DNA from 2 places in the Rothia sp. ND6WE1A genome. Region 1 is predicted to be linked to the other one. Evidence: predicted binding sites of a transcription regulator. Region 1 holds the regulator's gene; the other holds the start of a gene.
The links. Region 1 encodes LexA, which represses DNA repair genes until DNA is damaged. Its sites were predicted from a motif close to TCGAACANNTGTTCGA; they were not measured.
Positions count from the first base shown of each region.

Region 2: a site for LexA is predicted at 9,312-9,327, ahead of uvrA (excinuclease ABC subunit UvrA). Genes of this name have one in related genera too.

Region 1 is NZ_LXTU01000002.1:75,891-91,385, reverse strand. It holds gene A7E48_RS00615 (aldehyde dehydrogenase family protein) at 1-290, shown strand, start outside; gene A7E48_RS00610 (GMC family oxidoreductase) at 358-1,884, shown strand; gene A7E48_RS00605 ((deoxy)nucleoside triphosphate pyrophosphohydrolase) at 1,938-2,378, opposite strand; gene A7E48_RS00600 (RNA methyltransferase) at 2,371-3,279, opposite strand; gene A7E48_RS00595 (hypothetical protein) at 3,355-3,618, opposite strand; gene rplT (50S ribosomal protein L20) at 3,728-4,111, opposite strand; gene rpmI (50S ribosomal protein L35) at 4,226-4,420, opposite strand; gene infC (translation initiation factor IF-3) at 4,612-5,367, opposite strand; gene A7E48_RS00575 (DUF1844 domain-containing protein) at 5,611-6,027, shown strand; gene A7E48_RS00570 (SseB family protein) at 6,107-7,003, opposite strand; gene priA (bifunctional 1-(5-phosphoribosyl)-5-((5-phosphoribosylamino)methylideneamino)imidazole-4-carboxamide isomerase/phosphoribosylanthranilate isomerase PriA) at 7,051-7,779, opposite strand; gene A7E48_RS11190 (hypothetical protein) at 7,799-7,969, opposite strand; gene hisH (imidazole glycerol phosphate synthase subunit HisH) at 7,966-8,673, opposite strand; gene hisB (imidazoleglycerol-phosphate dehydratase HisB) at 8,674-9,297, opposite strand; gene A7E48_RS00550 (histidinol-phosphate transaminase) at 9,375-10,490, opposite strand; gene A7E48_RS00545 (LysM peptidoglycan-binding domain-containing protein) at 10,526-10,951, opposite strand; gene lexA (transcriptional repressor LexA) at 11,197-11,913, shown strand; gene A7E48_RS00535 (ATP-dependent DNA helicase) at 12,007-14,070, opposite strand; gene hflX (GTPase HflX) at 14,067-15,495, opposite strand, start outside.
Region 2 is NZ_LXTU01000073.1:5,999-21,493, reverse strand. It holds gene A7E48_RS09965 (RNA helicase) at 1-2,187, opposite strand, end outside; gene A7E48_RS09960 (ABC transporter ATP-binding protein) at 2,386-4,029, shown strand; gene A7E48_RS09955 (ABC transporter ATP-binding protein) at 4,033-5,790, shown strand; gene A7E48_RS09950 (phosphotransferase) at 5,787-6,554, shown strand; gene A7E48_RS09945 (formate--tetrahydrofolate ligase) at 6,670-8,397, shown strand; gene A7E48_RS09940 (MBL fold metallo-hydrolase) at 8,505-9,191, opposite strand; gene uvrA (excinuclease ABC subunit UvrA) at 9,377-12,274, shown strand; gene A7E48_RS09930 (HAD family hydrolase) at 12,261-12,971, shown strand; gene A7E48_RS09925 (1-acyl-sn-glycerol-3-phosphate acyltransferase) at 13,003-13,689, shown strand; gene uvrC (excinuclease ABC subunit UvrC) at 13,724-15,495, shown strand, end outside.

The sequences.
Region 1 (15,495 bases):
AAGAGCAATTTGGTCCTGTTCTACCAATTATTCGATACAGCGACCTCGACTGGGCGATCGAAGAAGCGAACAAACTTGAAGTAGGTTTGGGAAGCTCCGTGTGGTCTTCTGACCGGCAACGCGCTCGCGAAGTAGCAGCTCGATTGGAAGCAGGTTCAACCTGGATTAACAATCACGGAGCAATCGATCCGCGAGTGCCTTTCGGTGGTATTAAACAATCCGGATTCGGCGTTGAATTCGGGCTCGAAGGCTTGAAGCAACTGGGTGTCCCCCACATTATCAACGGCTAAATAAATAACTCAGAGAGTCAATTGAGCAAAGATGCTTGATTGGCTCTCTGTGCATTAAGGAGAAGTCATGAAATATCTAGTTATTGGTGCAGGCTCGGCAGGTAACGTACTGGCACGTAGGCTATTGGACGCCGGGCACGACGTCACTCTCGTTGAGGCAGGGAATTACGATGTCAATCCCAATATCGATCATCTGAACACCCTGGGGTTGCTATGGCACAGTGAAGACGACTGGGACTATTACACTGTTCCGCAGCCCGGGGCTAACGGACGCCGTCTTCACGTGCCGCGAGGCAAAGTCATGGGCGGTTCGCATGCGTTGAATGCATGTATTTGGGTGCGCGGAGCACGAGAAGACTACGACAACTGGAGTTACAACGGTTGCCCCGGGTGGAGCTGGGATGAAGTACTCCCATATTTCAAGAAGATTGAAAAATTTGACGGAGAACTCAACGAGACCCGTTCCGATGAAGGTCTGCTCGATGTCTGCTCCACCTACCCAAGGCACGATTTACAAGAATCGATGGTGCAGGCGGCGGTTGAGGCAGGATTCCCGCTGAATAAAGATTACAACAGCGGAAATCCAGAAGGTATCTCCCGTATGCAACTAAATATTCGAGATTTACATCGATTCAGTACGTTCCGCGCCTACATCCTGCCGGTCAAGAATCATAAGAATCTCACGATTCTCACCGGGCACCGAGTTACCCGCCTTCTCTTCGAAGGTACTCAGGTAACGGGTGCACAATTTTTGAAGCAGGACGGCACTGTTCAAGATATTTTTGCCGATGCCACGATTCTCTGCGCGGGAGCTCTAGGGTCTCCAGAAATACTCTTGCGCTCCGGCATCGGACCCGCAGATGAATTAGCAGAACTGGGAATTGAGGTAATTGCCGATGTGCCCGGCGTAGGAAAGAACCTGCACGATCACATGCTGGCCCCGGTTATTTTTACCACCACACAAGAAATCAGTGTGCCTGAGGCCGCACCCGCCCAAACTCATCTGTTTGCAAAGAGCACTGCTGATCAGCTCGTACCTGACACCCAGCCCATCTTCTTCAGCAACCCCATGTATTCACAAGGGTATCCAGGTGACATGACCGGTCCTGACCAGGCATTTACTCTGATGGCAGGTATTGTTCGGCCGCAAAGTCGAGGCGAGCTCACCCTCACAGGCGCTGATATTTCAGACCCTGTTTCCTTAGACTTGGCGGCACTCAAAGAACAAACCGATGCGGATGCTCTTGTTGCTTCCCTCAAGCATTGCCGCACTATTGGACGCCAGGCTGCTCTTGCTGAGGAATGGGGCGCTGAAGAAATTTGGCCGGGTCCTCAGGTAACTACAGACGAGGAGCTTGAAGAATACGCTCGAAATTCAGTAGTGACCTATCATCACCAGGTAGGAACCTGCGCTATGGGCCAGTCGGCTCAGTCCGTTACCAATCCCCGTACCCTAGAAGTTTATAAAGTCAGCGGTCTATATGTTGCGGATGCTTCGGTGATGCCCACGGTGCCCACCGGCAACACCAACGCTCCGAGCATCATGATTGCCGAGCGAGCAGCAGACTTCATCCTCAGTCCAAAGGAATCCTAGCTACAGCCGAAATTAAAAGAAGCGAGATGGAAAATATTCCATCTCGCTTCTTCTTAGAGAGTCTCTAAAAGCGCTTGAACTATTGGAAAATCTGCAGGAATCCAGTCCAATTCCAGCAGCGTTTCGTCGAGATTTACCCAACGTAACTCACTGTGGTCCTGTAAAGGTTGCGGATTCCCAGCAGAAATTTCTGATGTCCACACGCGCATCGCTGCCCGGTCGTTGAGCTGCCATCCTTGCATAAGCGGACCGGATATCTCCTGCCCCAGGATAGATTCAATCCCTAATTCCTCGGATAACTCTCGTTGCAAAGCCTGTTCACAGGTCTCCTCCGGCTCAACCTTTCCACCGGGGAATTCCCATAGCCCGGCTAACGCCTCGGGCGCACTTCGGCGGGCAACTAAAATTTGCCGGGGTCCATCCAAAGAATCAACGATGGCAGCTCCTACAACCTGGACCGCAAAATCACTCGATTCGGTGGGGTAATCACTCATGAGCCGATCCGCTGTTGATTGCCCGTGCTGAAGCATAGAGGCAAATAGCCGCTGCCGTACTCACGTTCAAAGACTCAGCAGAACCGTGAACAGGTACCGCAACCTTTGCCTGAGCGACTGCCTTCTCTTCGCGAGTCAGCCCCTGGGCTTCATTGCCAAAGAGCCACATAGTACGCTGCGCTAAATCGAATTTGGGCTTGCGTTCTAGCTCAATTCCTAGCCGTTGTGCCACAGCGGCATCGGCTAAATCGTCCAAGCTAACATTTCCGTAGCCGTCGGCAGCAAGTACGCCGATTCCCTGTGCTTTTGCGTCTTCTGCAAATTCTTCGAGATCGATTCCCTGCAAGATCGGCACATGGAAAATCGAGCCGACCGTAGAGCGGACGGTCTTCGGATTGTACAAGTCAACCGAGCCCTTAGTTGTCAGTACTAAATCGGCGCCGGCAGCATCTGCTACGCGCAAAATAGTACCGGCATTTCCCGGATCCTGAACACGAGTCAGAACAGCGATAAGGCGCGGGTTAATAGCGTCTGCGCCGAAAATATCGGCCTCAGTAATATCCAGTTTAAATGAAACAGCAATAATTCCTTGAGGAGTCACAGACTCCGCCATGGAGTCCAAAACCTCTTCGGTGACCATACGCATGAACACTTTTCGACCCTGTTCGGGGGTAGGAGTACCGTGAGCGACCTCCAGCAAATCTACAATATCTTCGTGGCGATCGAATGCAGCCTCGGTGATGTAGACGGCGTCAAGAATCGGACGCTCGTCCAGGTGAAACTTCAGAGCTTCACGAACAGCTTGCGGGCCTTCCACCAAGAACTGGTTCTTCTTGGCGCGGCCTCGACGGCTGGCGAGGTTGGCAATATCCTTCACACGATCAGCGTGAGGATTTTCCATAATGACGGGGGTGCATAAGCGTTCTCTAAATTCCACAATCTCCACTGTACCGGAGTTATGTTTATCGCGGTTGGCTTAGTGTTCTTGCATACTCCAGGTACGATAATCTAGCTCTCCCACCGCAAATCGATGGGCAGGTGATAAGTCCTGCGGGAGCAGATCAATTGCAGGCACGCTAAAAATGATTTTCTGCCCGCGGTATCTCGAATTCAGCGTTTGTTCTAATGCATCTGGCTCCATCTGATAGTTGAAGCCGCGATATTTAATCTTGCCGCAATCGGTGGTGTGAAAATATATCGTTGCTTGACGTTGCGAGGAATCACTTTCAGATTTAAACACAGAGGTTTCGCTAGCGGCAAGCAAAAAAGTGCCGCTCTCCCAGATGGGAAAGCGGCACTTTCAAAAGATATATCAGGCAAACAGCCTCAAATATCCAGCTCGGCTGAAATTATGCAGCCTTGGGAGCTGAAGTATCAGCAGGCAAGTTGTCCTTAGCAATCTTAACGAGAGCTGAGAATGCAGCAGGCTCGCTCACAGCAAGTTCAGCCAGCATACGGCGATCAACCTCAACCTCAGCAGCCTTCAGGCCCTGGATGAAACGGTTGTAGGTCAGACCTTCTGCGCGTGCAGCTGCGTTGATGCGCTGAATCCAAAGACGGCGGAAATCGCCCTTCTTCTTGCGGCGGTGATCGTAGCTGTATACGAGCGAGTGAATGACCTGCTCTTTAGCCTTACGGTACAAGCGTGAACGCTGTCCACGGTAGCCGGATGCTCGTTCGAGGATTACTCGACGCTTCTTGTGCGCGTTGACCGCGCGCTTCACACGTGCCACGTGTGTCTCCTTCGTCTTAATGTCCTGGCCGATCTCAAAATTATCGGCGAGGAGCGAGTTCTAAAAAGTTTTTTCAAGCCCGTCTATAGGGCACAGTCCTAGAAAAGGGTGAGCTTACTTGCCCAGCATCTTCTTGATGACCTTAGCCTGACCACCCTCAACAATCTGGTCAGATGCCAGACGGCGGGTAAGACGTGAGGACTTGTGCTCTAGGTAGTGACGACGGTTCGCCTGCTGGCGCTTTACCTTGCCAGTACCGGTGAGCTTGAAGCGCTTTTTAGCACCAGAGTGGGTCTTCTGCTTCGGCATAGCTGCCGTTCTCCTTACGTTCTGCTTCTCATCTTTCAATGAGAAGAACTCTGTGAGCGAATTGGATTCGCAATTGCGAGGTGGATTCACGCCCTATGGAAACATATGGGTCGTGCAACCAGAACCAACTGCCTCACTCTAGTGGAGCGAGGAGTTTGGTGTCCATTGAACCGCCTATTTCGTGCCCAGAATTACTCTGAGTCAGCCTGCTTAGCCATGTTCTTGAGCTCTTCAGGCATAGCACCTGCAACAGAGTTCGAGACCTCGGTAGCATTCTGAGTGTCAACGCGTTCGCGACCCTTGCGGCCACCGGAACGCTGCTTAGGCTGAGATTCCTTGCGAGCTTCCGCTTTGCCGCGGAGAGGAGCAAGAACCATCACCATATTGCGACCATCAACACGAGGGCTGGACTCTACGGTACCAACCTCTGCCAAGTCAGCCGCCATGCGTTCCAGTAAACGCACACCCATCTCGGGGCGCTGCTGTTCACGACCACGGAATTGGATCATAGCCTTGACTTTGTCACCACCGGTCAAGAAACGACGCGCGTGTCCGACCTTGGTTTCGTAGTCATGGGTATCAATCTTTAGACGGAAACGGATTTCCTTCAAAGAAGCGTTAACCTGCTTCTTACGGGATTCACGTGCTTTAACTGCGGCTTCGTATTTGTACTTACCGAAGTCCATGAGCTTGCATACCGGCGGTTTAGCCGAGGGGGCAACCTCAACCAGATCCAAATCAGATTCCTGCGCTAGTCGCAAAGCATCTTCAACTCGGACAATGCCAACCTGTTCGCCGCCGGGTCCAACAAGTCGAACTTCCGGCACACGAATACGTTCATTGATGCGTGGATCGCTAATGAGTAGCTCCTGTAGCTCAGTGGGTTTCCCCGTGAATAAAATCGTTAGCTCATCGGGGCATAAAGTATGCCTTCGATGCGCGCGCAAACGAAGGCATACCTCAAACAGGATTCACTGGAATCCGTGGGAATACCCGACAACCTGATCACTGGATGAATGCGGTTGATGCGGGTGGGAGATACCTCCGCTTGCAAACTTATATAGAGTTTACTCGGATATGCCCGGATTTTCAACGATTGTGACCAAGATTGGTCTCAGACTCTCGTCAGATTTCAAGCTTTTGCCCGATCCGATACCGCGTTCCGAATTAGAGTATGAGATTCTGAATACATGACTGAAAACAATTCTTTCCGATTCGCCGATGAATCCGGCGAGCCAGCACCTGACCATGAGATTTCCCAGGGACAGATTGACGCCGTCAACGCGCAAATGCGAGATATCGCAGATGTGCCTGCGGTAGAAATCATCACCACTGCAGCCGTGCACCTCATGAGCGCGGCAGCCGTTAAATGTGGTTTGGCAGCTGAAGAAAATGCAGCCGAACTCAAAGACCTAGATGAAGCACGTAAGCTCATTACCGCATTGGCTGGGTTCGTCACCGCGGCAGCACCGGAAATTGGCTCACAGCATGCTGGTCCCCTGCGTGATGGGCTCCGCACCCTGCAGCTCGCTTTCCGTGAAGCTTCCTTTGAACCCGATGCGCCCGGGCAGGGTCCCGGAGAGAAATTCACCGGTCCAGTTTTCTAGAGACCCGAGCCTCACACAAAATAGTTCAGGGAAAGCGTCTTATTTTGAGACGCTTTCCCTGAACTCTCGCTCAAGCAGGTTACTGGGCAGTCAACGAAAGTTGCACAGAATCTATTGCTTCGGACAGTTCCCTATGAGATGCCAGTCGTTGCTGAAAAACCTGGATTGCTGTGTTGAGTTGTTCTTGGTTCAGACCGGGTACTAACACCAAAGTGATGTTGAGTTCAGGCCCCGGGCCGCCACCGGCAAGCTGCTTTCCTTCTGCGGACAAACTTGCCACACCCTGGCCGGCAGTAATCCGAACATCAGTAACCTCTACTAAATCAGAGGTAATATCCTTCAGCTGCTTCAAAACTTTTAGACTCTTATAGGAGGGAACCCACGACTCCCCCTTAGCAATGGCCCACAGTGCCGGACGTCGAACAACAAACGTCATATCACTACCGGGGTTGATGACCAGCATCTGATTCTGATCCTCTACTGCAGATAACGCTGTCTTACGCATATCCGCAGCTACCGGTCGCGCTTTGTCATGCCAGGCTGTTAACGCATCTACGCTCGTGAAGATGGGTAGCGCCTTGCGCCCGTCGGGAGCTTCAATACTAATCAAAGCCATATCTGCTTCCTTATCGGAGATGAGGCCTTCATCAGTAATCACAGAATGCGAAACTTCAGCCACCACTGGAACAAAAACACGAGCTCCCCGTAGAGCATCTACCACGTTTTCTTCAACAATATCTCCCGCAACAAAAGCAACGAAAGCCTGCTGAACAGCAGACTCTGTGCGTCCTGTATCAGAAGGGTACTGATGCGTATGACTCGTTCCCTCTCCCAGATTGCGCCCGTCCCAGGGCTGACCGGCAGTATCGGTCGACCGACCCGCACTCGCTAACTGAGCCACAATGTGGGCGGGAAGTTCACGCGGTTGCTTCTGCGAATCGCCTGATGCGGACCCCGTAGTTTGAGGAAAAGACATAATGACCTTTGAGTAGAAAACGATATGTGCGGCGTGAGCAGAGGTAATTATCCGGCGACTTCGAGCGCTTGTTCCAGAGTAAATTTACCGGCATAGAGTGCTTTGCCCATGATGGCACCTTCAACTCCCGAACTAACAAGGCTTCGAAGGGCTCGAATATCGTCCAGGCTAGAGATTCCACCCGAGGCGACAACGGGCTTATCGGTACGCTCTGCAACCTGCTTCAGAAGTTCTAAGTTAGGTCCCTTCAAGGTGCCATCTTTGGTCACATCCGTTACCACATAGCGGACACAACCATCAGCTTCTAAACGATTCAGGACGTCCCAGAGATCCCCGCCGTCTTCTGTCCAGCCGCGAGCTGCCAGAGTAGTTCCCCGGACATCCAGGCCTACAGCTATTTTTTCCCCATACTGGCGAATGACGCGCGAAGTCCAGGCAGGATTTTCTAGGGCGGCTGTACCCAGATTTACTCGAGCCGGATTGAGCGAGAGTGCCCGTTCCAAGGATTCGTCATCCCGAATACCACCGGACATCTCTACCTTGAGATTAACTTTTTGAGCTACTTCGGTGAGAACCTCGATGTTGTTCCCTCTACCAAAGGCAGCGTCCAAGTCCACCAGATGAAGCCACTCTGCGCCTGCATTCTGCCAAGCTAAAGCTGCTTCCACAGGATCTCCATAACCCGTTTCAGAGCCTGCTTCACCTTGAACAAGCCGCACAGCCTGCCCATCTGCCACATCAACTGCGGGCAGCAATTCAAGCCGTTGGGTACTCATAGTCTTGCTCCCACTTTCATTAGTTATAGGTAAAAAGAATAAATCCACCATAGACTGTCAGCGCGATACCCACAATCGCCATAATGAGTTGCACGATGAGGGGAAGTTTTTGCGAACGGAAAGACCAAGCTCCGCCAATAAAGAATGCACCAAACGCCATGAGCAACAGTCCAGAAAGTGAAGTACTCATGCCTTAGAATCCTCCTGCGATAACCGGCCAGTAACTTTTAAAGTTGAAATCCAGTTTCGCAACAGAGCAATACCAGCTTCTGAAGACTTTTCGGGATGAAATTGAGTGGCGCACAACGGACCGTTTTCTACAGCCGCGATAAATCGCGTACCGTGTTCTGCCCAGGTGACTTGAGGCGGGTTCATGGTCTCAGAATTCTGTTCGAATTCCCAATTCTGCACTCCATAAGAATGCACAAAATAGAAGCGCTCATTTTCGATTCCCTGAAAGAGAGTCGAGCCTTCGGCCGGCTCTACGGTATTCCAGCCCATATGGGGGATTACGTCCGCCTTCAGTTTTTCGACGGTTCCAGGCCACTCCCCCATTCCCGCAGTTTCTATCCCGTGTTCTACCCCTTTATCAAAAAAAATTTGTAGTCCTACACATATACCTAAAACGGGACGACCCCCGGCAATTCTGCGACCAATCATACGAGGCGCCTGCACTTGTTGAAGTGCTTTCATCACAGCGTCAAACGCCCCCACGCCTGGAACTACCAGACCATCTGCTCCGAGCACGTCCGCTTCGTCTTTGGACAGGATGACATACGCTCCAGCTTCCTCTAGTGCTCGCACTGCAGAATGAACATTCCCTGCGCCATAATCAAGCACAACGACGGTAGGACGATTCAGCGGGGCTTTGGAGATGCTTTCTGTAGCTACCATCTAGAGTGCTCCCTTGGTCGATGGAATATCGTGATGACGCGGATCCGATTCGATCGCTTCGCGCAGAGCACGTGCCAGTGCTTTAAACTCTGCCTCCGCGATGTGGTGCGGATCGCGCCCGCCCAGAACGGTCATGTGCAGGCAAATACCAGCATGGCAAGCGATTGCTTCTAAGCAATGGCGAACCATAGAACCGGTGAAATGCCCGCCAATCAGATGAAACTCAAAGCCTGCAGGTTCACCCTGATGCACCAGATAAGGTCTTCCAGAAATATCGACAACGCACTGAGCAAGAGCTTCATCCAATGGAATAGTAGCCATTCCAAAACGGCGGATGCCGGCTTTATTTCCCAGTGCTTCACGCAGAACTTCTCCGAGCACGATGGCAGTGTCTTCCACCGTATGGTGAACATCGATATGGGTATCACCTGTGCATTTAATGGTCATATCGATGAGCGAGTGCTTGGATAGAGCCGTCAGCATATGGTCGTAAAAAGGCACGCTGGTGTCTATGTCAGCTTTTCCCGTTCCATCAAGATTGATAGAAACAGAGACGGACGATTCACTGGTGTGCCGCTCTTGTGAAGCAATGCGTGGACCCAAGCCGGTCGTTGATTCTGCCATTGTTCTCTTTTTCTGGAGAGTATAGGGATAGGACTAGGTTATCGCACCAGCATCTGAAGTGCTGTTCATCTCTGTACCTAGGAGAGTTCTCCGGTGTTACGAAGGTATGCTTCTAGGCTTTCCAGAAAGGCAGAAGTCTCGGATTCGGTGCCTGCGGTCACCCGTAGATGGTGGGCGATGCCGTTATCCCGAACTAGCACACCGTCTTTGAGCAGATACTGCCAGGCTGCTTTTTCATCTTTGAGTCCGCCAAAAAACACGAAGTTTGAATCGGAATCTGCTGGTTCTAATCCGAACTCCCTGAGTTTACGAACGATTCGATCACGTTGAGAGCGGATATCTTCTACATTTTCTAACAGCTGGGTACGATGGCGCAGTGCCGCGAGTGCAGTTGCTTGAGTAACTGCTGAGAGGTGATATGGAAGTCGAACCAGTCGAACGGCATCGCACATAGCCGAAGATGCTGCGAAGTACCCAATTCTTGCGCCTGCCAGGGCAAAGGCTTTACTCATTGTGCGAGAAACGACGAGAAGAGGTCGGTCTTCCAACAGCGTTAGGGCTGTCTGAGAGGGATCTTGGGCAAATTCGGCGTAGGCTTCGTCCACGATGGTGATACCATCATGCTCGCTCATAGCCTCATATACTGCCTCGATAGTCGACAAGTCTAACCCGGTCCCGGTGGGATTGTTAGGCGAACATAAGACCACGAGGTTGGGCTTATGATGTCGAATCTGCTCTACGGCAGATGCAGCAGTCAAGGTAAAATCATCCGCCCGGGAACCAGCAATAAAAGTGGTATTGGTGCCATCCGCAAGTAGAGGATACATAGAATAGGTGGGAACGAAACTCATGACGCTTCTACCGGGTCCACCAAATACCTGGAAAAGCTGCTGCAGAATTTCGTTGGAACCATTGGCAGCCCACAGCTGATTTTCTGTCAATCCGTGCCCTAGATAGGAAGCCAGCTCCTTCCTCAAGGTTGTGAATTCTCGATTTGGATAACGATTGAGTGTCTTCGCTGTTTCAGCCACTTCTCGAGTAATAGCTTCTACAACCTCAACCGGCATAGGGTGCGTATTCTCGTTGACATTCAGGGTGACCGGCACGTCCAACATAGGAGCACCATAGGGAGAACGCCCTCGCAGGTCTTCTCGGAGAGGTAAATTTTCAAGATTTTCCATAGCTTCAGTCACAGCTAAAGTCTAACGAGCTTGACCCATCGATGCTCTTATTTCTCAGCATATAGAGGAATTTCTAACCGTTGCCCCGCATCGATAGAACTCCCCTTCAAATCATTAATTTCGATGATCTGTTGTACGACGTCGCGAGTATCAGCAGAAGTTTCAACTTCTAACGCAATATCCCATAGAGTTTGCCCACCCTGGACGGTAATTTCCTCCGTAACCACGCTGGAAGCTCCCTCTTTCCCTGCATGAGCTTCTGAAGGGTTAATAAGTGCGATGGCTCCCAGCACTATAAGCGCAGCTAATGTGATCAACGGCAATCCCCTGAAGAGAAGCTTTCCTCGGCGCGTAAGTTTCCAGCGCGGTGAAGGCTTAGAAGAAACCTTTTGTTGCGGACGAATTGGGGTGGAGCGGCGGGTAGAAGTCAATCGTTTGGGTGCCGCATGAGGCGAAAGCGAATATGCGCTCATGTGAACTCTCCTTTTGAGTGATGTGTGAGGCCCTTCGAACATTTGATTCGAATATCTGTTCGAAGGTCGTATATATGTTCTATCAGATAATTCGAACATAGTCGAGATTTATTAGAACAAATGTTTGGTTTTCGATGGGATTTGCATTAAAGTTGAGGGAAAGCACACCCTCTTTCTCGAACATGCAAGTTCTCTACATATTCTGCTGAGGGGGTCTGACAAGATAAGCATCAAGGAGAAACACTGTGAGCGACATCAAGAACCACGCTGACCCGAGCGCAAGCCCCGCAGCGCGCCGTCCGCTCACTGCGCGTCAACAGAAAATCCTCACGGCTATCTCGGAGGAAATCGAAACGCGCGGATACCCTCCTTCTATGCGAGAAATCGGAGACATCGTCGGGCTGGCTTCGCTGTCCTCGGTGACGCACCAGCTCAACCGTCTGGAAGAGTTGGGGTACATCAGACGTGATCCCAAACGACCTCGCGCTCTTGAAATTCTTAACGAGGAAGCTACCGAAGGAAAAACTGCTCCCACTGAATCGTTCGCTCAGCTCATTCAATTACCTCAGTTTGACCAGTCATCTGCCGAGACAGCGACCGTTCCTTTGGTAGGTCGAATCGCCGCTGGTGGCCCCATCACTGCCGAGCAGTCCATTGAAGATGTCATGACTCTCCCCCGCCAAATTGTAGGTAATGGAGAACTCTTCATGTTGCGCGTCAAGGGAGATTCAATGGTAGATGCCGCGATCTGCGATGGTGACTGGGTAGTAGTCCGCACCCAAAATACCGCCAACAATGGCGACATCGTGGCTGCGCTCTTGGACGATGAGGCAACGGTAAAGACGTTTCGCCAGCGAGATGGGCATACCTGGTTGTTGCCACAGAACACTCAATATGAGCCCATTCTTGGAGATCAAGCAACAATCATGGGCAAGGTAGTTTCGGTTCTCAGAAGCCTCTAATATATTTTTCAACCGCACACAGCGGGGCGCGAATTGAGTATTCGCGCCCCGCTTTGAGGTTAAATCAACGGACTTCCCCGTTCATTCCAGAGACTATTCTTTATTCACCGATGCTGCTAATCGTTCCAAAGCACCGATGACAATTTCAGTACGTTGCGTCGTCCAAAACGGCGGTAGCGCTCGCACAATATACGAACCGTAGCGTTGGGTTGCTATGCGTGAATCCAGAACAGCGACGACGCCGCGGTCCCCCACCGAACGAATCAATCGTCCGGCCCCCTGAGCCATGCGGATAGCCGCATGATAAGCAGAAACAGCCATAAAACCGTTTCCGCCATTCTGTGCAACGGCACGGGTGCGTGCGGCAGACAGCGGATCGTCGGGCCGAGGAAACGGAATGCGATCCATCATCACTAGTCGACACGAATCACCGGGTACATCAACGCCTTGCCAGAGGCTCATGGTGCCAAAGAGACAGGAATTAACATCCTCTGAAAATTCTTTCACCAAAGCGCGCAGAGAGGACTCCCCCTGCACCAAAATATTCAAATCGGTATGTTCGCGCACGTACTCTGCAGCTAATTCGGCTGCTCGTTTGGACGAAAATAAACCGAGCGCGCCGCCGCGGGATGCTTCTACTAACTCCACTACTCGCTGGAGCTGTTCTTCGGAAATACCACGCCCAGGTTTGGGCAAGTCGGAGGCTAGATATAGAACTCCCTGTTTGGGGTAATCAAAGGGAGACCCCACATCGATACCTTCCCAGCGCGGTGCGCCCTGCCCCTGCAACCCGAGGGCGCCTGCAGCAGCATCGAATGACTCACCCACGGTGAGAGTTGCCGAGGTAAGAACCACAGTTCTACCGTCAAATAATCCTTCGCGTAAGCGCCCCGCTACTGAAAGCGGTGCTACATTCAAGGTCGCAGGATCAGAATCATCGGCAGCTATGTATCCCCGTCCTGGTTCCCAGGACCCCTGGCGGGATACCCATACCACCTCGTGTTCATCATTGACACCCAGCATTCGTTCGGCAAGTTCTAGCACCTCAGTGACTTTGGCGCGTGCCATCTGTCTGCCAGCGTCCGTATCTTTAGAATCTGACTTGGTGTCAGAAAGGGCCGCGCGAGCAGAATCTCGTACTGCCTGTAGTGCTGATGCAACTCGCGGCGGTAACCCCTTGGGCAGCAATTCGGCAGGCACACCATCGAGAGCCTGGTCCAATGCCCGTCCGGCTTGTTCAAGAGGTTCATGGCTAGCCTTGGTATGCTTGCGAATAGACCTCGCCGCTGAAGAAATCATCAGTGGAGAGAGTGCACCTGTCACCGCGCCGGTCACCCGATCAGCAAGCTCATGGGCCTCATCAATAATCACGACTTCGTGCTCGGGCAAAACGCCGATGCCTTCAAAAGCGTTAATGGCTAGTAAGGCATGATTGGTAATCACAATGTCGGATTCAGATGCCCGGGCACGAGCTAACTCGCTAAAGCATGACTCCACCAAAGGACACCGCTTACCTAAGCATTCTGCAGAAGAGACAGAAACCTGCCGCCATGCGCGATCCGATACACCGGGCATCAACTCGTCGCGGTCACCGGTATCTGTAGTGTCCACCCATTTCCGCAAACGTAAAATTTCTTCGCCGAGTTTTCCCGTAGAACCCGTGGAAGTATCCATGTCAAAAAGGGTTTCTCCCTCATCTTCGGGATATCCACCTTCTACCTTGTGCAAGCAGGCATAATTATTACGCCCCTTGAGAATAGCAACTTCTGTTTCGCTTTCCGGTTGCCCCTCCACTGACTCTAAGAGTCGAGGAATATCACGGTTAACAATTTGTGATTGCAGCGCGAGCGTTGCAGTTGCCACGATGATGGGTTTATCGCTCGTTTGCGCATAATGAAGCGCAGGCACCAAATATCCTAAGGATTTACCGGTGCCCGTTCCTGCTTGCACCAGCAAGTGCCGATCCATCTCTAAAGCCTGCGCAACATGGGCTGCCATAGTACGCTGTCCCGGGCGGTTTTGCCCGCCGCTGGATGCCACAGCACTATCCAAGAGTTCGAGCACAGGCTGCGCCCCGGGCAGAGTTTCTGGCTCTAACCCGGTGGGCGCGCGCACGTCGCCTTCTCTCTGGTTTGCCAAGGATTCAGATTCGCTCATGCGCGATGAGTCTCCACCACTCCAGCCTGCTGTGCTGCTTCAATCTCGGGTTGCAGAACCTCTAGAAGGTCTTCCTCTAGATTGTATTCCTGCAGTTCAGAGGCAACTTCCTCTCGCACGAGAGCACGGACGAACGTACCATCGGAGACGAAAGCAGTCTGAAGAATCTCAGCGTCCCATTCGTGCAAGCGGGAAACAATCTCACCGTGTGCATAGGGGATCAGCATATTGAGTTCGATAGAGGGACGCGGAATAGTATCTGCAATGAGCTGCTTAAGCTCTTCTATGCCCTCGCCAGTACGCGCCGAGACTACAACAGTGTTGGATTCTCGCTGGCGTACTCGTTCAATCACAAATGGATCAGCAGCATCAGCCTTATTGAGCGCGATGATTTCAGGAATATCCTGGGCATCGACCTCTGCCATAACCTCACGAACAGCTTTAATCTGCCCCTCAGGGTCAGGGTGAGATGCATCGACCACGTGAACAATGACGTCTGACTCCGCTACCTCTTCCAGAGTAGAGCGGAAAGCTTCCACCAATTGCGTAGGAAGAGAGCGAACGAAACCCACGGTATCGGAGAGCGTATAGCCCACTCCATCGGGGGTCTCTGCCTTGCGGACAGTAGGATCCAAAGTGGCAAACAAGGCGTTCTCAACCAGTACCCCGGCGTCCGTCAGGCGGTTCAAAAGGGAAGATTTACCGGCGTTGGTGTATCCAGCAATAGCAACTGAGGGCACACGGTTACGGCGCCGGTTAAGACGCTTGGTTTCACGGGCAGGTTCCATCGCGGCAATCTCACGGCGCAATTTTGCCATGCGAGCACGCAGACGACGGCGGTCCATTTCAATCTTTGTTTCACCGGGGCCACGGGAGCCGATACCTTCGCCACCTGCTGCACGACCGCCAGCCTGACGGGACAGAGAAGCACCCCAGCCGCGCAAGCGAGGCAGCATGTACTCTAGCTGAGCCAGCTCAACCTGGGCTTTACCTTCACGAGATTTAGCATGCTGAGCAAAAATATCTAAAATCAGCGCGGTACGGTCAATAACTTTGACCTTCACAATATCTTCTAGGGCACGACGCTGAGAGGGGGCAAGTTCTGAGTCAACGATGACTGTATCGGCACCGGTGCTCTGAACGATATCTCTCAACTCCAGTGCTTTGCCCGAGCCCAGGAATGTGCCCGGATCCGGTTTCATGCGCCGCTGAACGATGCCGTCAAGTACTTCCGAACCTGCAGTTTCAGCGAGCGCAGCGAGCTCACGCAGGGAGTTCTCGGCGTCGGTAACGGTACCTTCGGTCCAAAGCCCTGCCAGAACAACGCGTTCTAGACGAAGCTGACGGTACTCAACTTCGGTGACGTCTTCGAGTTCAGTAGATAGACCAGCTACTCGGCGAAGAGCCCGACGTTCTTCCAGTTCT
Region 2 (15,495 bases), on a different contig from region 1:
CTCACGTACCTTCAGAGGGTCTTCACCCGCTGCCAGACGTTCCCATTCATCCACCAAGGAGGAGTCGGTCTGGCGAATAATTTCGCCTAACCACTCTATGATGTCGGTGAGTTCTTCGGTCAAAGCTGAAAGCGGTACCGTCTGCCGCAGCGCCTTATAGGCGTCGGAGAGGTAGCGCAGCAAAATGCCTTCGGAGCGGTCCAACGAGTAATACTGCACGTAGGAGCCAAAATCCATGGCCCGCTCGTACATATCGCGCACTACTGATTTGGGTGCTACTTCGAATTCGCTCATCCACGGCGCACTCGAACGATAGGTCTCGAAAGCAGCTTCGAGAGTTTCTTGAAGCGGTTTAGCATAGGTGACCTCGTCGAGTTCGCGCATGCGCTCGTTGTAGTCCATGCCCTCTGCCTTCATTTCGGCAAGAGCTTCAGACTTCGCTTTCTTCTCTTGCATATTGAGCACCTGGCGGGGATTCTCCAGGGTCGCTTCGATGATGGACACAGCGTCGAGAGCGTATGTCTCAGATTCTTTATCCAGTAGGGAGAGAGATGCCAACGCGAAGGGGGAGAGCGGCTGATTGAGAGCGAAGTTCTCTTGCAGTTGCACGGTCAGACGTACGTTGCGCCCAAATTCATCGGGTTCATCGAGACGTTCAACCACACCTCCTGCAAGGAGTTCTCGGTAAATTCCGAGTGCCTTACGCATGAGCTGGCGTTGCTTGACGGGCGGCTCATGATTGGCAGTGAGCAAATGGCGGACTACCCTAAACGGGTCTTCTTCGCGCTGCAGAATATTCAGCAACATGGAGTGGGTGATATCAAAAGAGCCGGTCAGTGCTTCTGGCTCAGCCTCTACCAGCTGTTCGAAAGTCTTCTTCGACCAGGCGACGAATCCCTGCGGTGGCTTTTTCTTCTTGCCGCGTAGTGACTGGTTCATTTTCTTTTCATCACCTGCGAATTTTTCACGGGCTTTTGCTTCGAGGCGCTCATTTTCAATGTCGTGTTCAGGTGCCTGAACCACGACGGTACCGGCCGTATCGAATCCGGCGCGGCCCGCGCGTCCTGCGATCTGATGGAATTCGCGGGCTTTAAGACGGCGGGTACGCTGTCCATCGTATTTGGAGAGCGCGGTAATCAGGACGGTACGGATGGGTACATTGATGCCTACGCCCAAGGTGTCGGTACCGCAAATAACCTTCAGCAGTCCTGCTTGTGCAAGCTGTTCTACCAGGCGGCGATACTTTGGCAACATGCCTGCGTGGTGCACACCGATTCCGTTCTTGACCAGACGTTGCAAGGTTTTGCCAAATCCAGCAGAAAAGCGGAAATTTTCCAGCAGTTCATTGATACGCTCTTTATCCGATTTGGACGCGATTGAAACACTCATCAGCGCACCTGCAGTATCAATGGCTTGTAGCTGCGAGAAGTGAACGATATATACCGGTGTCTGACCGGTAGAAACAAGTTCAGATACTGCCTCTTGGACAGGTTCTGTGGAGTAGTAGAAATGCAGGGGGATAGGCCTGGTCTTTGAGGTGACGAGCGCAGTGGGACGTCCCGTCAACTCAGTGAGGTCCTTTTCGAAGCGAGTGGTATCCCCCAAAGTGGCGCTCATTAGCAGGAACTGTGCCTGGGGTAGGTCGAGTAGGGGAGTCTGCCAAGCCCATCCACGTTGAGGATCTGAATAGAAGTGAAACTCGTCCATGATGACCTGGCATAAATCTGCACCCGGCCCTTCACGAAGCACAATGTTGGCAAGAATTTCTGCGGTGCAACAAATAATCGGCGCATTTGAATTAATGGATGAATCGCCGGTGACCATACCGACGTTCTCGGCACCAAAAATCTCAACGAGGTCAAAAAACTTTTCGCTCACCAAAGCCTTGATGGGCGCGGTGTAATAAGAACGTTGCCCTGTTGCAAGACCGGCAAAATGTGCAGCCATGGCAACCGTAGATTTTCCAGAGCCCGTGGGAGTTGCCAGAATGACGTTGGAACCGCCCGCAATTTCAAGAACCGCCTCATCCTGGGCAGGGTATAACTCCATTCCGCGGGCAGAAATCCACTCAAGAAATGCTTCGTAGATTTCATCGCTGGAGAGCGGATTCGACGCGAAATCGCCGCGGAAGTAGTGGTGGGAGGACTCTGCCAGTTTGGGGTCGAGGTACTCGAGAATTTTTTTCATGATGGCACTAGTTTATCGAGCCGGGAAGAAATGTTGAGAAGTTTCAGGGCGCCTTTATCTCTCAGCCAAGAATTTTGGGGTAAAGTGATGCTTATCATAACTGTCTGTATTCCCTTTCCAAAAGGACGTTCACGATGAACAACGATCTTTATTCCGCATAAATCATCATCTTTTCGTTTTCACCCAAGGAATAAAGTCGTGCCTTCAAAAAAAATTTCAGAGCAGAACTCTCTTCAAAACGCAGAAGATAACCCCCGTTTTAGTCTCATTCCACCCGGATTTCGCTACCCCAAGTGGCGCTTTATCTTGCCCTTTATCACAGAGACCATATCTGGCACAGCCTTAGTGTTTATGCCAGCGCTGGTCGCTCGCATCATCGAACTTTTCACCATAGGTGATGTGCAGCAAGCCTGGATTGATATCACCGGGTTATGTTTGCTGGTGCTCTTTCTCTCCTTGAACGAAAAGATAGGATGGGGCACCTGCTTTCGCACCATCGTCATGCTCGAACGCGATTGGAAACTGTACGCATGTTCCCTCGTTCCACGTTCTTCTCAAGCGGGTGACCCCGGCGCCATCGTGGCGGTCATCAACAAAGACACCAGAAATGTTGCAAACACATTGCAACCGCTGAATCAGGCATTCTCATCCTTCGCTATCGCATTTTTTGGAACCATCCAACTCTGGCTACTCAGCCCCTTACTCGCGGTCTCTGGTTTAGGCGGAATGATTCTGACGATTGTACTGCTGACCCGCATCTCCAAAATTCTCGAGCAACGTGCTGAGATTTTCCGCGATAAAATCGGAATCAGCACCTCAAAGGCCAGCGATATAGCTACCTCTATTCGTACCATCGTCGGGTTGGGCGCTGGACAAACCATGCTGGGACGCTATCGCACCTCGGCACTTGACGTACGGAAAGCACAGCTCGCCTATGAGAGAGTCCATTCCTGGCAAGGGGCTGCCCGAGTATTCCTCATTGGCTGTACCACCACGGTGACCATTGCTCTCGCCCTCCGGGGACACACCCTGAATGGCGCATGGATAACCAGTATTGATCCTAGTCAGCTGGTGACCGTTTCAGGTGTTCTTGCAATGATGGTGGGTCCCATTTGGGCAGTTGAAATGTTTCTGCTGATTTACCGCGACGCAAAAGTAGCCCACCGCCGCATTGTCGGGTTAGAAAAGCGCTCCGAACCGACGGCATCGTTGGCCTCTCAATCTCACGAACATGCTGGCAGTTCTCAGCCCCTACCAGCGTCCTTCGCTCAGTTGAGATTGAACGCAGAAACGCGACGGGTGGTCTACATTAACCCCCGTTCGGTGGGTCTTACAGCGCAGGAATATGCCGAAACGCTGGTGGAATACTTGCGTGTAAACAGCGACAACCGCGAGGAAATTTTACTCTCCGAGCCCAATCCCATGATATTTGCCGGCACACTCGAAGACCATCTGACGTCGGGCCCACCTGCGTTGACCATCGATGAACGCGAAGAATACTTGAAACTCACCGACTCTTTGGAAATAGCGCACCGCCTCGGTGGCGAAAACCCTACTGACTATTGGTTAGCTGAAATCAGCGCAGAAGGTACAAACCTCTCCGGCGGTCAACGGCAGCGCCTGGCACTTGCTCGCGCCTACGCCCAGAAAAAACCCGTTCTCGTTCTCACCGAGCCGGTTAACTCTGTAGATGAGCCGAGCCAGCAATTCATTTTCAATCAGTTGGAGAAATGCGCTGGGAATCCCGGCGTGTTAGAACACCTTCGAGAGGTCTATATCATCTCCACCACGATGGAAGTAGATCGACGAATAGCCCGCGCAAACCAGAGGCAGGGGGAGTAGAACATGGCTAACCTCTTACCTATTGCTCCGGCAAAGATCACCTGGGGAATGCTCTGGAAATCCATGCGCAAATCTCCTGGGCGTGTCGCGCTTATCGCAGCACTTTTTGTACTGAACTCCGTACTTGCCCTGGTCACCCCCTGGCAAATTGGGCATCTCATCGACGACGCTATAGCCAATAATCTGCATTCTTTCCCATGGACGCCGCTTGCCTTGATTTTTGGTGCTGTGGTGCTCTCTACGGTGTCGGCTCGCTGGTGGGTTTATCAGAGCGAAATCGTTGGGACCCGCATTAATCAAGATCTTGGCATTGATCTCATCGAGTCTTCCCTCAACCTCGATGCCCAGACCATTGAGGACGCCGGTGGCGGGGATCTCGTCTCCCGTATAACAGATGATTTAGACTCTGTGCGTCGCGTCATCACTCAGGCGATTCCAGAACTTGTGGCGGTCACCGTATCCATCTTGGTCATCTGCGCCTCAGTTTTTGTCCTCTCGCCGATGCTTGGGCTCATAACCGTACCGATGATAATCGCCCAAGTATTTTCCTTTTCTTATTTTCTTCCGCGCATTGCAGCAATCGTCACCGTTCGCGCCGAGAAAGTATCATCGCTGACCACTACGGTGACTGAAAACGTTCGAGGTGCTCGCACCTCAGCAGAATTGGGCATCGTTAATGCCCGGCAGAACACCATGAATCGAAAGATTCATGAGCAGTACGAGGTTCAAGACGGGCTCATTCGCCTGCGCTCGAACTTTTGGGCTGTAGATTCCTTCATCGCCTACACACCCCTGATGCTTTCACTCATCTGGGGTTCTTACTGTGTACATCGCGGATGGGCAACCTGGGGGATGGTTTCTACGGCGGCGGTGTTGGTCTTCACCATGAGAGTAAATGCCGATATTTTTGGTTATTGGCTGAGTATCGTTCGCGAAATGACGGTTACTATGGGCCGAATCTCCGGCGTCATCGACCTTGCAGAACAGCACCGGCAACAGCGAAATCTCAAAAAGGTAAGGGCGGGAGAATCCGGGCAGTCTAAAAAAACGCCGTGTGATCAAATCCCAGCCGCTGTGAAGATTGAAAATCTTGAATTTGGGTATCGCCCGGGATCCCCGGTGATGCACCAGATAAACCTTGAGATTCCACGAGGTCAATCGGTAGCTTTCATTGGACGCTCGGGATCGGGTAAAACCACTCTGGCTCGTCTGATTTCAGGTTCGTTGACGGCAACTGACGGGAGCGTATCTGTAATGGGGCAAAGAGTTGGGTTAGGAGATTTTCCCACTGCTCCGGATGCGGCCGGGCGTCCTCAATTACTCATTTGCACTCAAGAAGCGCATCTTTTCTTGGGCACGTTAGCTGAGAATATGTCTGTGGCTAATCCACAGGCTACTCAGGAGCAGATGAAACAGGCATTGGATGAAGTCGGAGCCACATGGTGGCGTGACCTTGAGCAGAGTTTGAATACGGTGGTAGGTATTGGAAATTCCGAGTTGAGCCGTGACCAGATCCAACAGCTATCCTTGGCACGCATTGTGGTAGCGAACCCGCACATCGTGATTCTTGATGAATCCACCACCCAACTAGAGTTGGCGGATGCTCAGGATTCTATCCGTGGAATTCTCGCCGGACGGACCGTCATCATCATTAGTCATGATTCGCGCATCGCTTCGTTGGCAGATCGATTTGTCTACCTCGACGACGGACGTATTGTGCGCGATGAAAAGAAAGTTCAGCCTACAGGGGAGGCACAATGAAAGGAAGCAATACACAGCGTCTCACTTGGGATGACCTGCCCCAGCATGTGCAGGATTGGGTACACGATGTGATGGGCGCATCCGTCATTTCCTCAGCTTCTCAATCCGGAGGATTCAGTCTAGGGACCGCCGATCGTCTGCTTTTTTCTGATGGGCGGCGGGCGTTTCTCAAGGCAGTCAATAGCAAGGAGCAGGAATTTACCGCTAAACTTCATGCCCAAGAAGCGGTGGTGCTTCAGTCGCTTCCCAAGTCTGCACCTGTTGCCGGTTATATTGCCCACCTGAATTGTGATCAGTGGGTAGCCGTACTTATTGAAGATATTGAGGGTCGGCACCCTCGCCTCACAGGGGAGACCTCAGATTATGCAGTCTACGTGGATAGATATTTGCGCCCGTATTTAGAAGGAAACTCTTACAACCACACAGATATCCGGGCAGACAATATTTTGCTAACCCCTGAAAATCAAGCAATTATCGTGGACTGGCCCTGGACATGCATCGGGCATCCCGCAGCCGACTCAGCGGCGCTCGTCGTCGATGTACTGACGCAAAATCCTCACCGAAAAATAAAGAACATGGTGAAGCTCTCACATACACTGCAACAGGCGCCGGCGAACTACCTCGAAGCAAACATAGTGTACGCAGCAGGATTCTATACATGGGCAGCGCAATTCCCACCCAATCAGAACACCCTGAGTACTCTGCCCGGTATTCGATTCTCAAGGGCATTAGCGCTGAATCAATGGGTTCTGCACAATATCTAATACTGGTGCCCGAGGTAACTCCTACGACTCATTCATCAAAAAGTCACCTTCACAATGTTTCTCCAGGTTCGATAAAAGAGACAGAGACCACTACCATGAGAAGAGGAATTACTAAATGAACAAAGGAGTTACTTTGAGTAAGCCATTCCCCTCCGATCTGGAAATCGCTCAGAAAGCAGAGATGGATCCGATCGTTGAGATTGCAGAAAAGACCGGCATTAGCGAAGATCGCCTAGAGCCTTATGGCAAATACGTAGCCAAGGTTTTGCTGGATGAAACTACCAACGCTGAAAACGCCAAGAAAAAGGGCGCAAAGTACATCGTAGTTACCGCGGTAACTCCCACTCCTTTGGGCGAGGGCAAGACCGCTACCTCTGTTTCTCTCGCACAGGGTATGCACAAGATTGGCAAGAACGCTACCTTGACCCTACGCGAACCCGCTTTGGGTCCCGTATTCGGTGTGAAGGGTGGCGCAGCAGGCGGCGGCTACTCCCAGATTGTTCCCATGGAGAAGCTCAACCTTCACCTCACCGGCGACTTCCACGCCATCACCAGTGCACACAACCTCCTTGCAGCGCTGATTGATAACCACCTGCACCACGGTAACGAACTAAACATCGATACCCGCAACATTTCATGGCGCCGCGTCATGGATATGAACGACCGCTCCCTGCGTAACATCATCGTAGGTTTGGGCGAACGCATGGATGGCGTACCCCGCGAAACCGGTTTCGACATCACCCCAGCATCCGAGGTCATGGTCATCGTTTCACTGTCCTCCAGCTTCGAAGACCTGCGCAACCGCCTGGCACGCATCGTCATCGGCTACAACATGAACGGCGACCCCGTAACCGCTAAGGACCTTGGCGCAGACGGCGCAATGGCAATCCTGCTTCAGGACGCCATCAACCCCAACCTGCTCCAGACCCTTGAGCACACCCCTGCCCTGATTCACGCTGGCCCCTTCGGCAACATCGCAACCGGTAACTCCTCGGTTGTAGCTGACTACGTTGGTTTGGAACACTCCGACTATGTGATTACCGAAGCAGGCTTCGGCGCAGACATGGGCGCAGAGCGCTTCTTCAACGTCAAGTGCCGCAAGTCCGGTCTGAAGCCTAACGCTGCAGTTCTGGTTGTCACCGTACGTGCGCTGAAGTCTCACTCCGGCCTCTACAAAATCACCCCCGGCAAGCCCCTTCCAGAAGACATGCTCAAGGAATCACCTTCAGACGTTAAGGCAGGCGCAGCTAACCTCCAGAAGCACATCGAAATCGTTCGTAGCTTCGGTGTTCAGCCGGTTGTTGCTATCAACGCATTCCCCACCGACTTCGACTCAGAACACGACGCCATCCGCGAAATCGCAGAGGAAGCTGGCGCTCGCGTCGCTATCCACCGCGGTGTTGCAGAAGGTGGCGCAGGTGTCACAGAGCTTGCTGAAGCTGTTGTCGAAGCATGTGACGACAAGAGCGACTTGGTCTACACCTACGAAGACTCTGACTCACTGGAAACCAAGATTGAGAAGGTTGCAACCAAGGTTTACGGTGCTGACGGCATCGAGGTTGCTCCCGCAGCGAAGAAGCAGCTCAAGCGCTTCGAAGAGCTCGGCTTTGGCGATCTCCCCGTAGTTATTGCAAAGACCCACCTTTCCATCTCATCCGATCCTTCACTCAAGGGTGCACCCACCGGCTGGACTCTTCCTGTTCGTGAAGTACGTTTGGCTGCTGGCGCAGGATACGTTTACGCCATCTGCGGTACCATGCGTACCATGCCCGGTTTGGCAAAGACCCCTGCAGCAGGTCAGATGGGCTTCGACGAGAACGGCAACATGTACGGTCTCTCCTAAGCCTTTTACGCAACTGAAATAGGTTCGCAAAGATAGAAATAAGGGCTCCCGCTCATTTGAGCGGAAGCCCTTATTTTCTCCGTTTATCTGTGAAGAACTAAAGCGTTTTACCAGCCGCGTTCTTCCCATTCTTCAAGGTTCCCTCGGTCAACACCCAACGTAGTGGCATTACCATGCCCCGGGAGCACAACTGTCGAATCATCGAAACGGTCGAAGATCTTGGTTTTTACATCGTGAAGCAGGTTCTGAAAATCTTCGGGGGAGTTAGTCTTGCCGACGCCGCCAGGAAACAACGAATCACCGGTGAAAATAACGGTGGGGTAAGCTTCGTCTTCATCATCCAAAACAAAGGCAATAGAACCCGGAGTATGTCCAGTCAAATGGATGGTCTGAAGAATCCAGGAATCATAGGTCAGCTCTTCATCTCCGAGTAGGGTACGCTCCACCTCAACTTTCTCCTGCTCAGCAATAGCTCCGGCGTCCATCTGACCCGCCACAGTAGTCGCCGAGTAATGAGAAGAAACATCTTTGAGCGCACGAATATGATCCCAATGCCCGTGGGTTGTCAAAACATCTTTCAACGATTTGGAATGTGTATTAGGAGCATCTTCTTCTGCCGCAGCTCGAACAAACTCCTTAATCTGCTCAAACTGATCTGCGGCGTCAATCAAAACTTGCTCGCCACTCTGCTTAGAGGTCAAAAGATAAACATTATTATCCATATCAGACACAGAAATGGAACGAATCGTATAGCGGGGATGGTCAACAATCAGGTTTCCTGCGGGAGTATTCATAGCTCAATGATAATTGTGCAGATGAACAAACTCCAGAGCACACTAGTACTGCCGACGAGCTGAGAGAACAAATAAGCCAACAGCCGAAAAAACCAACTCAACTGAGCCACTATTTCGTACTAGAATATATCTTCGAAGTGAGCTGTTTGCTCAAGACACTGATTCCCCACAGTCAAAGGACCATGATGGCTAAAGCTCCTGCTCAAACCGGCGTACAGGACCTCACCCACATTCACGTACAAGGCGCTCGCGAGAATAATTTGAAGAATGTGGACCTCACAATTCCTCGTAACGCTATGGTGGTTTTCACCGGACTTTCGGGTTCAGGCAAATCATCTTTGGCTTTTGACACCATTTTTGCTGAAGGACAGCGTCGATACGTTGAGTCGCTCTCATCCTATGCCCGCATGTTTTTGGGGCAGGTAGATAAGCCCGACGTCGACTTCATCGAAGGTCTATCCCCGGCTGTTTCCATCGATCAGAAGTCCACCTCTAAGAACCCTCGTTCTACCGTGGGTACTATTACCGAGATTTACGACTACATGCGCCTGCTATGGTCGCGCATTGGTCGCCCGCACTGCCCTGAATGCGGTGAGGAAATTACGCAGCAAACTCCCCAGCAGATTGTCGATCAGCTCATGAGTTTGCCTGAGCGCACCAAACTGCAGGTGCTCGCTCCCGTTGTATCCGCGCGTAAGGGCGAATTCGTTGATCTGTTTAAAGATCTTGCGTTACAGGGATATTCGCGTGCGCGCGTAGATGGCGAAACCATTCAGCTCTCCGAACCGCCTAGGCTTGAAAAGCAGTATAAGCACACCATCGAGGTGGTAGTAGATCGCCTGGTCATCAAAGAATCTGTACATCAGCGCCTCACCGACTCCATCGAAACCGCTCTGAAACTTGCAGACGGTCGCGTCATGGTGGATTTAGTGGATGAACCTGCAGATTCACCCGAACGCGTTCGGACGTTCAGCGAAAATCTTTCCTGCCCCAATAACCACCCGTTGCAGATTGATGAGATTGAGCCGCGAGCTTTCTCTTTCAACTCACCTTTTGGCGCCTGTTCGGCGTGTGACGGCATAGGCTCCAAGTTGCAGGTCGATGAAGAACTCGTTATTCCTAACGCAGATTTGACACTGGGTGAAGGCGCTATCGCTCCCTGGTCGCAGGGTAAAGCCACTACCGAATACTGGCTACGCCTGCTTAAAGGCTTGGGTAAAGAGGTAGGGTTTGACCTCAACACCCCGTGGAAAGACCTCCCCGCGAGAGCGAAGAAAGCCGTACTCAACGGCAAAGACTTCAAAGTGACGGTTTCTTACAAGAACCGTTTCGGCCGCGAACGCCGCTACACTTCGGGCTTTGAAGGCGTCTACGCCTACATCAAGCGCAAACACGAGGAAACCGAGTCTGACTGGTCGAAGGACCGTTACGAGCAGTACATGCGCAATGTCGCCTGTGAAGCCTGCAACGGCGCTCGTCTCAACCCCACCATTTTGGCTGTGCTAGTGGGTGGAAAATCGATTGCAGACGTTACAGGTATGCCCATGCGCGAGTCCCTCACCTTCATGCGCAAACTCGAACTCAACGATCGTGAAGCAAAGATCGCTGAACTCGTACTGCGCGAAATTGATGCCCGTCTGCAGTTCCTGCTCGACGTCGGACTAGACTACCTCACACTTTCCCGCCCCGCAGCCACACTCTCAGGTGGTGAGGCGCAGCGCATCCGCCTGGCAACACAGATTGGTTCCGGACTGACCGGTGTTCTCTACGTATTAGATGAGCCTTCCATCGGTCTCCACCAGCGCGATAACCGCCGTCTGATTGAAACTCTCGTCAAACTGCGCAACATGGGCAATACCCTCATCGTGGTCGAACACGATGAAGACACTATGAAGGAGTCCGATTGGATCGTGGATGTGGGACCCGGCGCGGGGGAGCACGGCGGGGAAATCGTGCACTCGGGAACCTACCAGGAGCTCTTGAAGAATAAGGATTCGCTCACAGGCGCCTATGTTTCTGGCAAGAAATCTATCGAAGTCCCTGAAAAGCGCAGACCCGTCGATAAGAAGCGCATGATTAAGGTGGTCGGTGCTCGCGAGAACAATCTGCAAAATATCAGTGTAAAATTCCCGCTGGGCGTGCTGACTGCTGTTACCGGTGTTTCTGGTTCCGGCAAATCGACGCTCGTCAACGAAATTCTTTATACGGCGCTGGCGAGCAAGCTCAACGGCGCTAAAAAGGTGCCCGGCCGTCATAAGTCCATCGAAGGAGTTGATCAGCTGGATAAGATTATCCATGTTGATCAGTCACCAATTGGTCGCACTCCGCGGTCAAACCCAGCGACCTATACCGGTGTTTTCGACCATATCCGCAGACTCTTTGCCGAGACTAACGAGGCGAAAATACGCGGCTATCAGCCGGGTCGTTTCAGCTTTAACGTCAAGGGTGGGCGTTGCGAGGCATGCCACGGTGATGGCACGTTGAAGATTGAGATGAACTTCCTCCCTGATGTCTTCGTGCCTTGCGAAGTGTGCCATGGGGCGCGCTATAATCGCGAAACCCTTGAGGTTAAGTACAAGGGTAAGAATATTGCTGAGGTACTTCAGATGCCGGTGGAGGAGGCTGCAGAATTCTTTGCCGCTTTCTCACCGATTGCCCGCCACCTTAATACGCTGGTGGACGTGGGGCTGGGTTATATCCGTTTGGGGCAGCCGGGTACAACGCTCTCAGGCGGCGAAGCCCAGCGTGTAAAACTGGCGTCTGAGCTGCAGAAACGCTCCAATGGACGCTCTATTTATGTGCTGGATGAGCCGACGACCGGTTTGCATTTCGAAGATATCCGCAAACTGCTGAAGGTTCTTCAAGGTCTGGTGGAAAAGGGCAATACAGTTATCACTATCGAGCACAATTTGGATGTCATCAAGAGTGCAGACTGGCTCATCGACATGGGGCCTGAGGGCGGCGACGGTGGCGGTCAGGTGATTGCTGAGGGGACACCTGAGGAACTTGCAAAAGTCGAAGAATCCCACACCGGTTACTTCTTGAAGGAAATCTTCGCAGAACACGCGCATGCTGGAAAATAGACCTCTTATTTTGTGGGATTTAGATGGAACTATTCTCGATGCGAGTCTAGGGATATTGCCTGCGCTGGAAGAGGCTTTTCAAAACAGGGGTTTTGCAGTTCCAGAAGCTCCTGTGCTGCGGCGTTTCATAGGGCCACAGATCTTGGATTCCCTGGCATTGTACACAGATATTCCGGTGGAGTACCATCACGAAATTCTCGGTGAATTTAAGATGGTTACTTATCCACGGCATTATAAGAATGCTCAGCTCTACCCTGGAATGCTGGAGCTGCACACCGAATTGCAAGAGCTAGGCGCATTGCAGGGAATAGCGAGCCAGAAACCTGAGCATTTAGTGATTGATGTACTGAAAAGTTACGGACTGGAACATCTCTTTGACGTCGTGTCAGGTTCTGCCGATGATTTTGGGCAAATCAATAGCCATTTACCCCGCGACAAGCCTGGGATACTTCGCCGCGCACTCTCGATGGCGACTTCAAAGGCAGATGTTTCGTCGTCAGTTATGGTTGGTGATAGAGCGTTTGACGCTGAAGCAGCCGTTTCAGCAAGTATTCCTTTTATTGGGGTGAATTGGGGTTATGCTAGCGAAGGTGAACTAGAGCAGTTCAAGTGTCCTGTGGCCGCTGACGTACAAGAGCTGAGAACTTTACTCCTTACGTTCATCCAGGACATTTGTTCACCCAGCGTTTCCGGCTAGCGCAGAACCAATACAATCCAAGGAATTCTTCGTGCAGACCTACAAGTTGATTCAACAAGCTATCACCGCTGTCTCCAAAGGGATATGCCGAGCGAGGGTAACTGGACTTGAAAACTTCCCGGTAGAAGGTCCGGTCATCGTTGCCTCAAATCACTTGGCTTTCTTAGACTCGGTCATTATCTCTGCTTTGATGCCTCGCCGCGTGGCTTTTTTCGCGAAGGCCGAATACGTTAATTCCCCCGGCTTTAAAGGCAAAGCCATGAAGAAAATCTTTGAGGCGATCGACATCATCCCGGTGAATCGTTCAGATCGCTCAGAGTCCGTCAAAGCATTAGACCAGGCAGTGGAAGTGCTCAACGAAGATAGAGTCTTTGGCATTTATCCTGAGGGTACTCGGTCGTTGGATGGATACCTCTACAAGGGCAAGATTGGGGTGGCATGGTTGGCTCATATGACCGGCGCGCCCGTCGTGCCTATCGGTCTCATCGGCACCGAAAAGCTGCAAAAGCAGGGTTCCAACATGGTGTACCCCCATCGTTTTACGGTGCGGGTGGGCGAGCCAATGTACTTTGAAAAAACCGGTGCGAAAATGACCGGCAAACAGCGCCGTGAAACCACCGATCAGATTATGACTGCCATTGCGCATCTGTCGGGTCAAGCACAAAAAAATGAATACAACATCTCACCATCAGCAGCACGCGATGGCGGAGATTCATAATAACTGAAGCATCTGAGAAGAAAGAGCACTTTTCTTGGCTAAACCTGAAACTTACCGTCCTGCCCCGGGGGAAATTCCTACTGTTCCTGGCGTCTACCGATTCCGTGACGAATTTGGCAGGGTTATTTATGTGGGTAAAGCTAAGAACCTGCGTAACAGGCTGAACTCATATTTTCAGAATGTCCATGCTCTTTCTCCCAAGACCTACGCAATGGTGCACACCGGCGCCTCGGTGGAATGGACAGTGGTCTCCAGCGAGCTGGAATCTTTACAGCTCGAATACACCTGGATCAAGGAATATAAGCCACGATTCAATATCGCCTTTCGCGACGATAAGTCATATCCCTACCTTGCAGTCACCCTCAAGGACCGTTATCCCCGTGCCCAGGTGATGCGTGGTGAGAAAAAGAAGGGTGTCCGTTACTTTGGCCCCTACTCACAGGCATGGGCTATCCGCGAGACACTGGATGCCCTTTTGCGCGTTTTCCCGGTACGCACATGCTCGGCAGGGGTCTTTAATCGGGCAGAGAAATCTGGGCGACCCTGCTTGCTGGGATACATCGATAAGTGCTCAGCACCGTGCGTCGGCAACATTTCGACCGAAGACCACAGAGAGCTGGCTGAGAATTTATGTCGGTTTATGGGGGGTGGCGCAGAAAAATTTATCGCCGAACTCAACGAACAGATGAAGGCAGCTGCCGCAGACTTTGATTTTGAAAAAGCAGCCATTTTACGGGATGACATTGCAGCGCTCACCAAAGCATTTGAGCGTAACGCGGTAGTTCTCTCGGATGCAGTCAACGCCGACTTGTTTGGGTTCGCTGAGGACGATTTAGAAATCGCCATTCAGGTTTTCTTTGTGCGTGAGGGGCGAATTCGCGGGCAACGTGGCTGGATTGTAGAAAAATCTGAGGAAACCGACGACGCCGCCATGGTAGAACGGTTGATTATGGAGGTCTACGGCGAAACGGCTGCTCAAGCCAGTGCCGGAAGTACCGCCCGTGAAATTGAACAAAACCAGCACGATATTCCTAAGCAAATCATCGTTCCTACTCTTCCCTCAAATCAAGAAAAGTTGGAAGAATGGCTGTCCGGCGTCCGCGGGGCGAAATGCGAAATTGTGGTGTCCCAGCGCGGAGAAAAGCATGAGTTGATGAAGACTGTGGAAGAAAACGCCAAGCAGTCCCTTACGCTTCACAAGTCCCGGCGCGCGGGGGATTTGACCACGCGCTCTGCCTCTTTGGTGGAATTGCAAGAGGCACTAGAAATAGAAGAGCCGTTATTACGCATTGAGTGCTACGACATCTCCCATGTGCAAGGTACCAACGTGGTTGCTTCGATGGTTGTTTTTGAGGACGGGCTGCCTAAGAAGAGCGACTATCGAAAGTTCTCGATTACCGGTGAAGCAGCTCGGGACGATACCGCCAGCATGTACGACGTTATTCATCGCCGTTTCAGACGCTTCTTACAAGATCAAAAAAATAGGGCGGGGCACCCTGCACATTCGGGGGAGATTTCTGGTGAACAAGCAGTAGAAAAAGAACCGCAAAAGTTCGCATATCCACCGAATTTGGTGGTGGTTGATGGCGGTAAGCCCCAGGTGAATGCAGCGCAACAAGCCCTTGACGATTTAGGAATTCATGATGTTCATGTGGCCGGTATTGCTAAGCGGCTGGAAGAATTATGGCTAGCAGATGATGACTTCCCGGTGATTATGCCGCGTTCATCAGATGCCCTCTTCTTAATTCAGCGAATCCGTGATGAGGCGCACCGCTTTGCAATTACCTTCCATCGCACTAAGCGTGG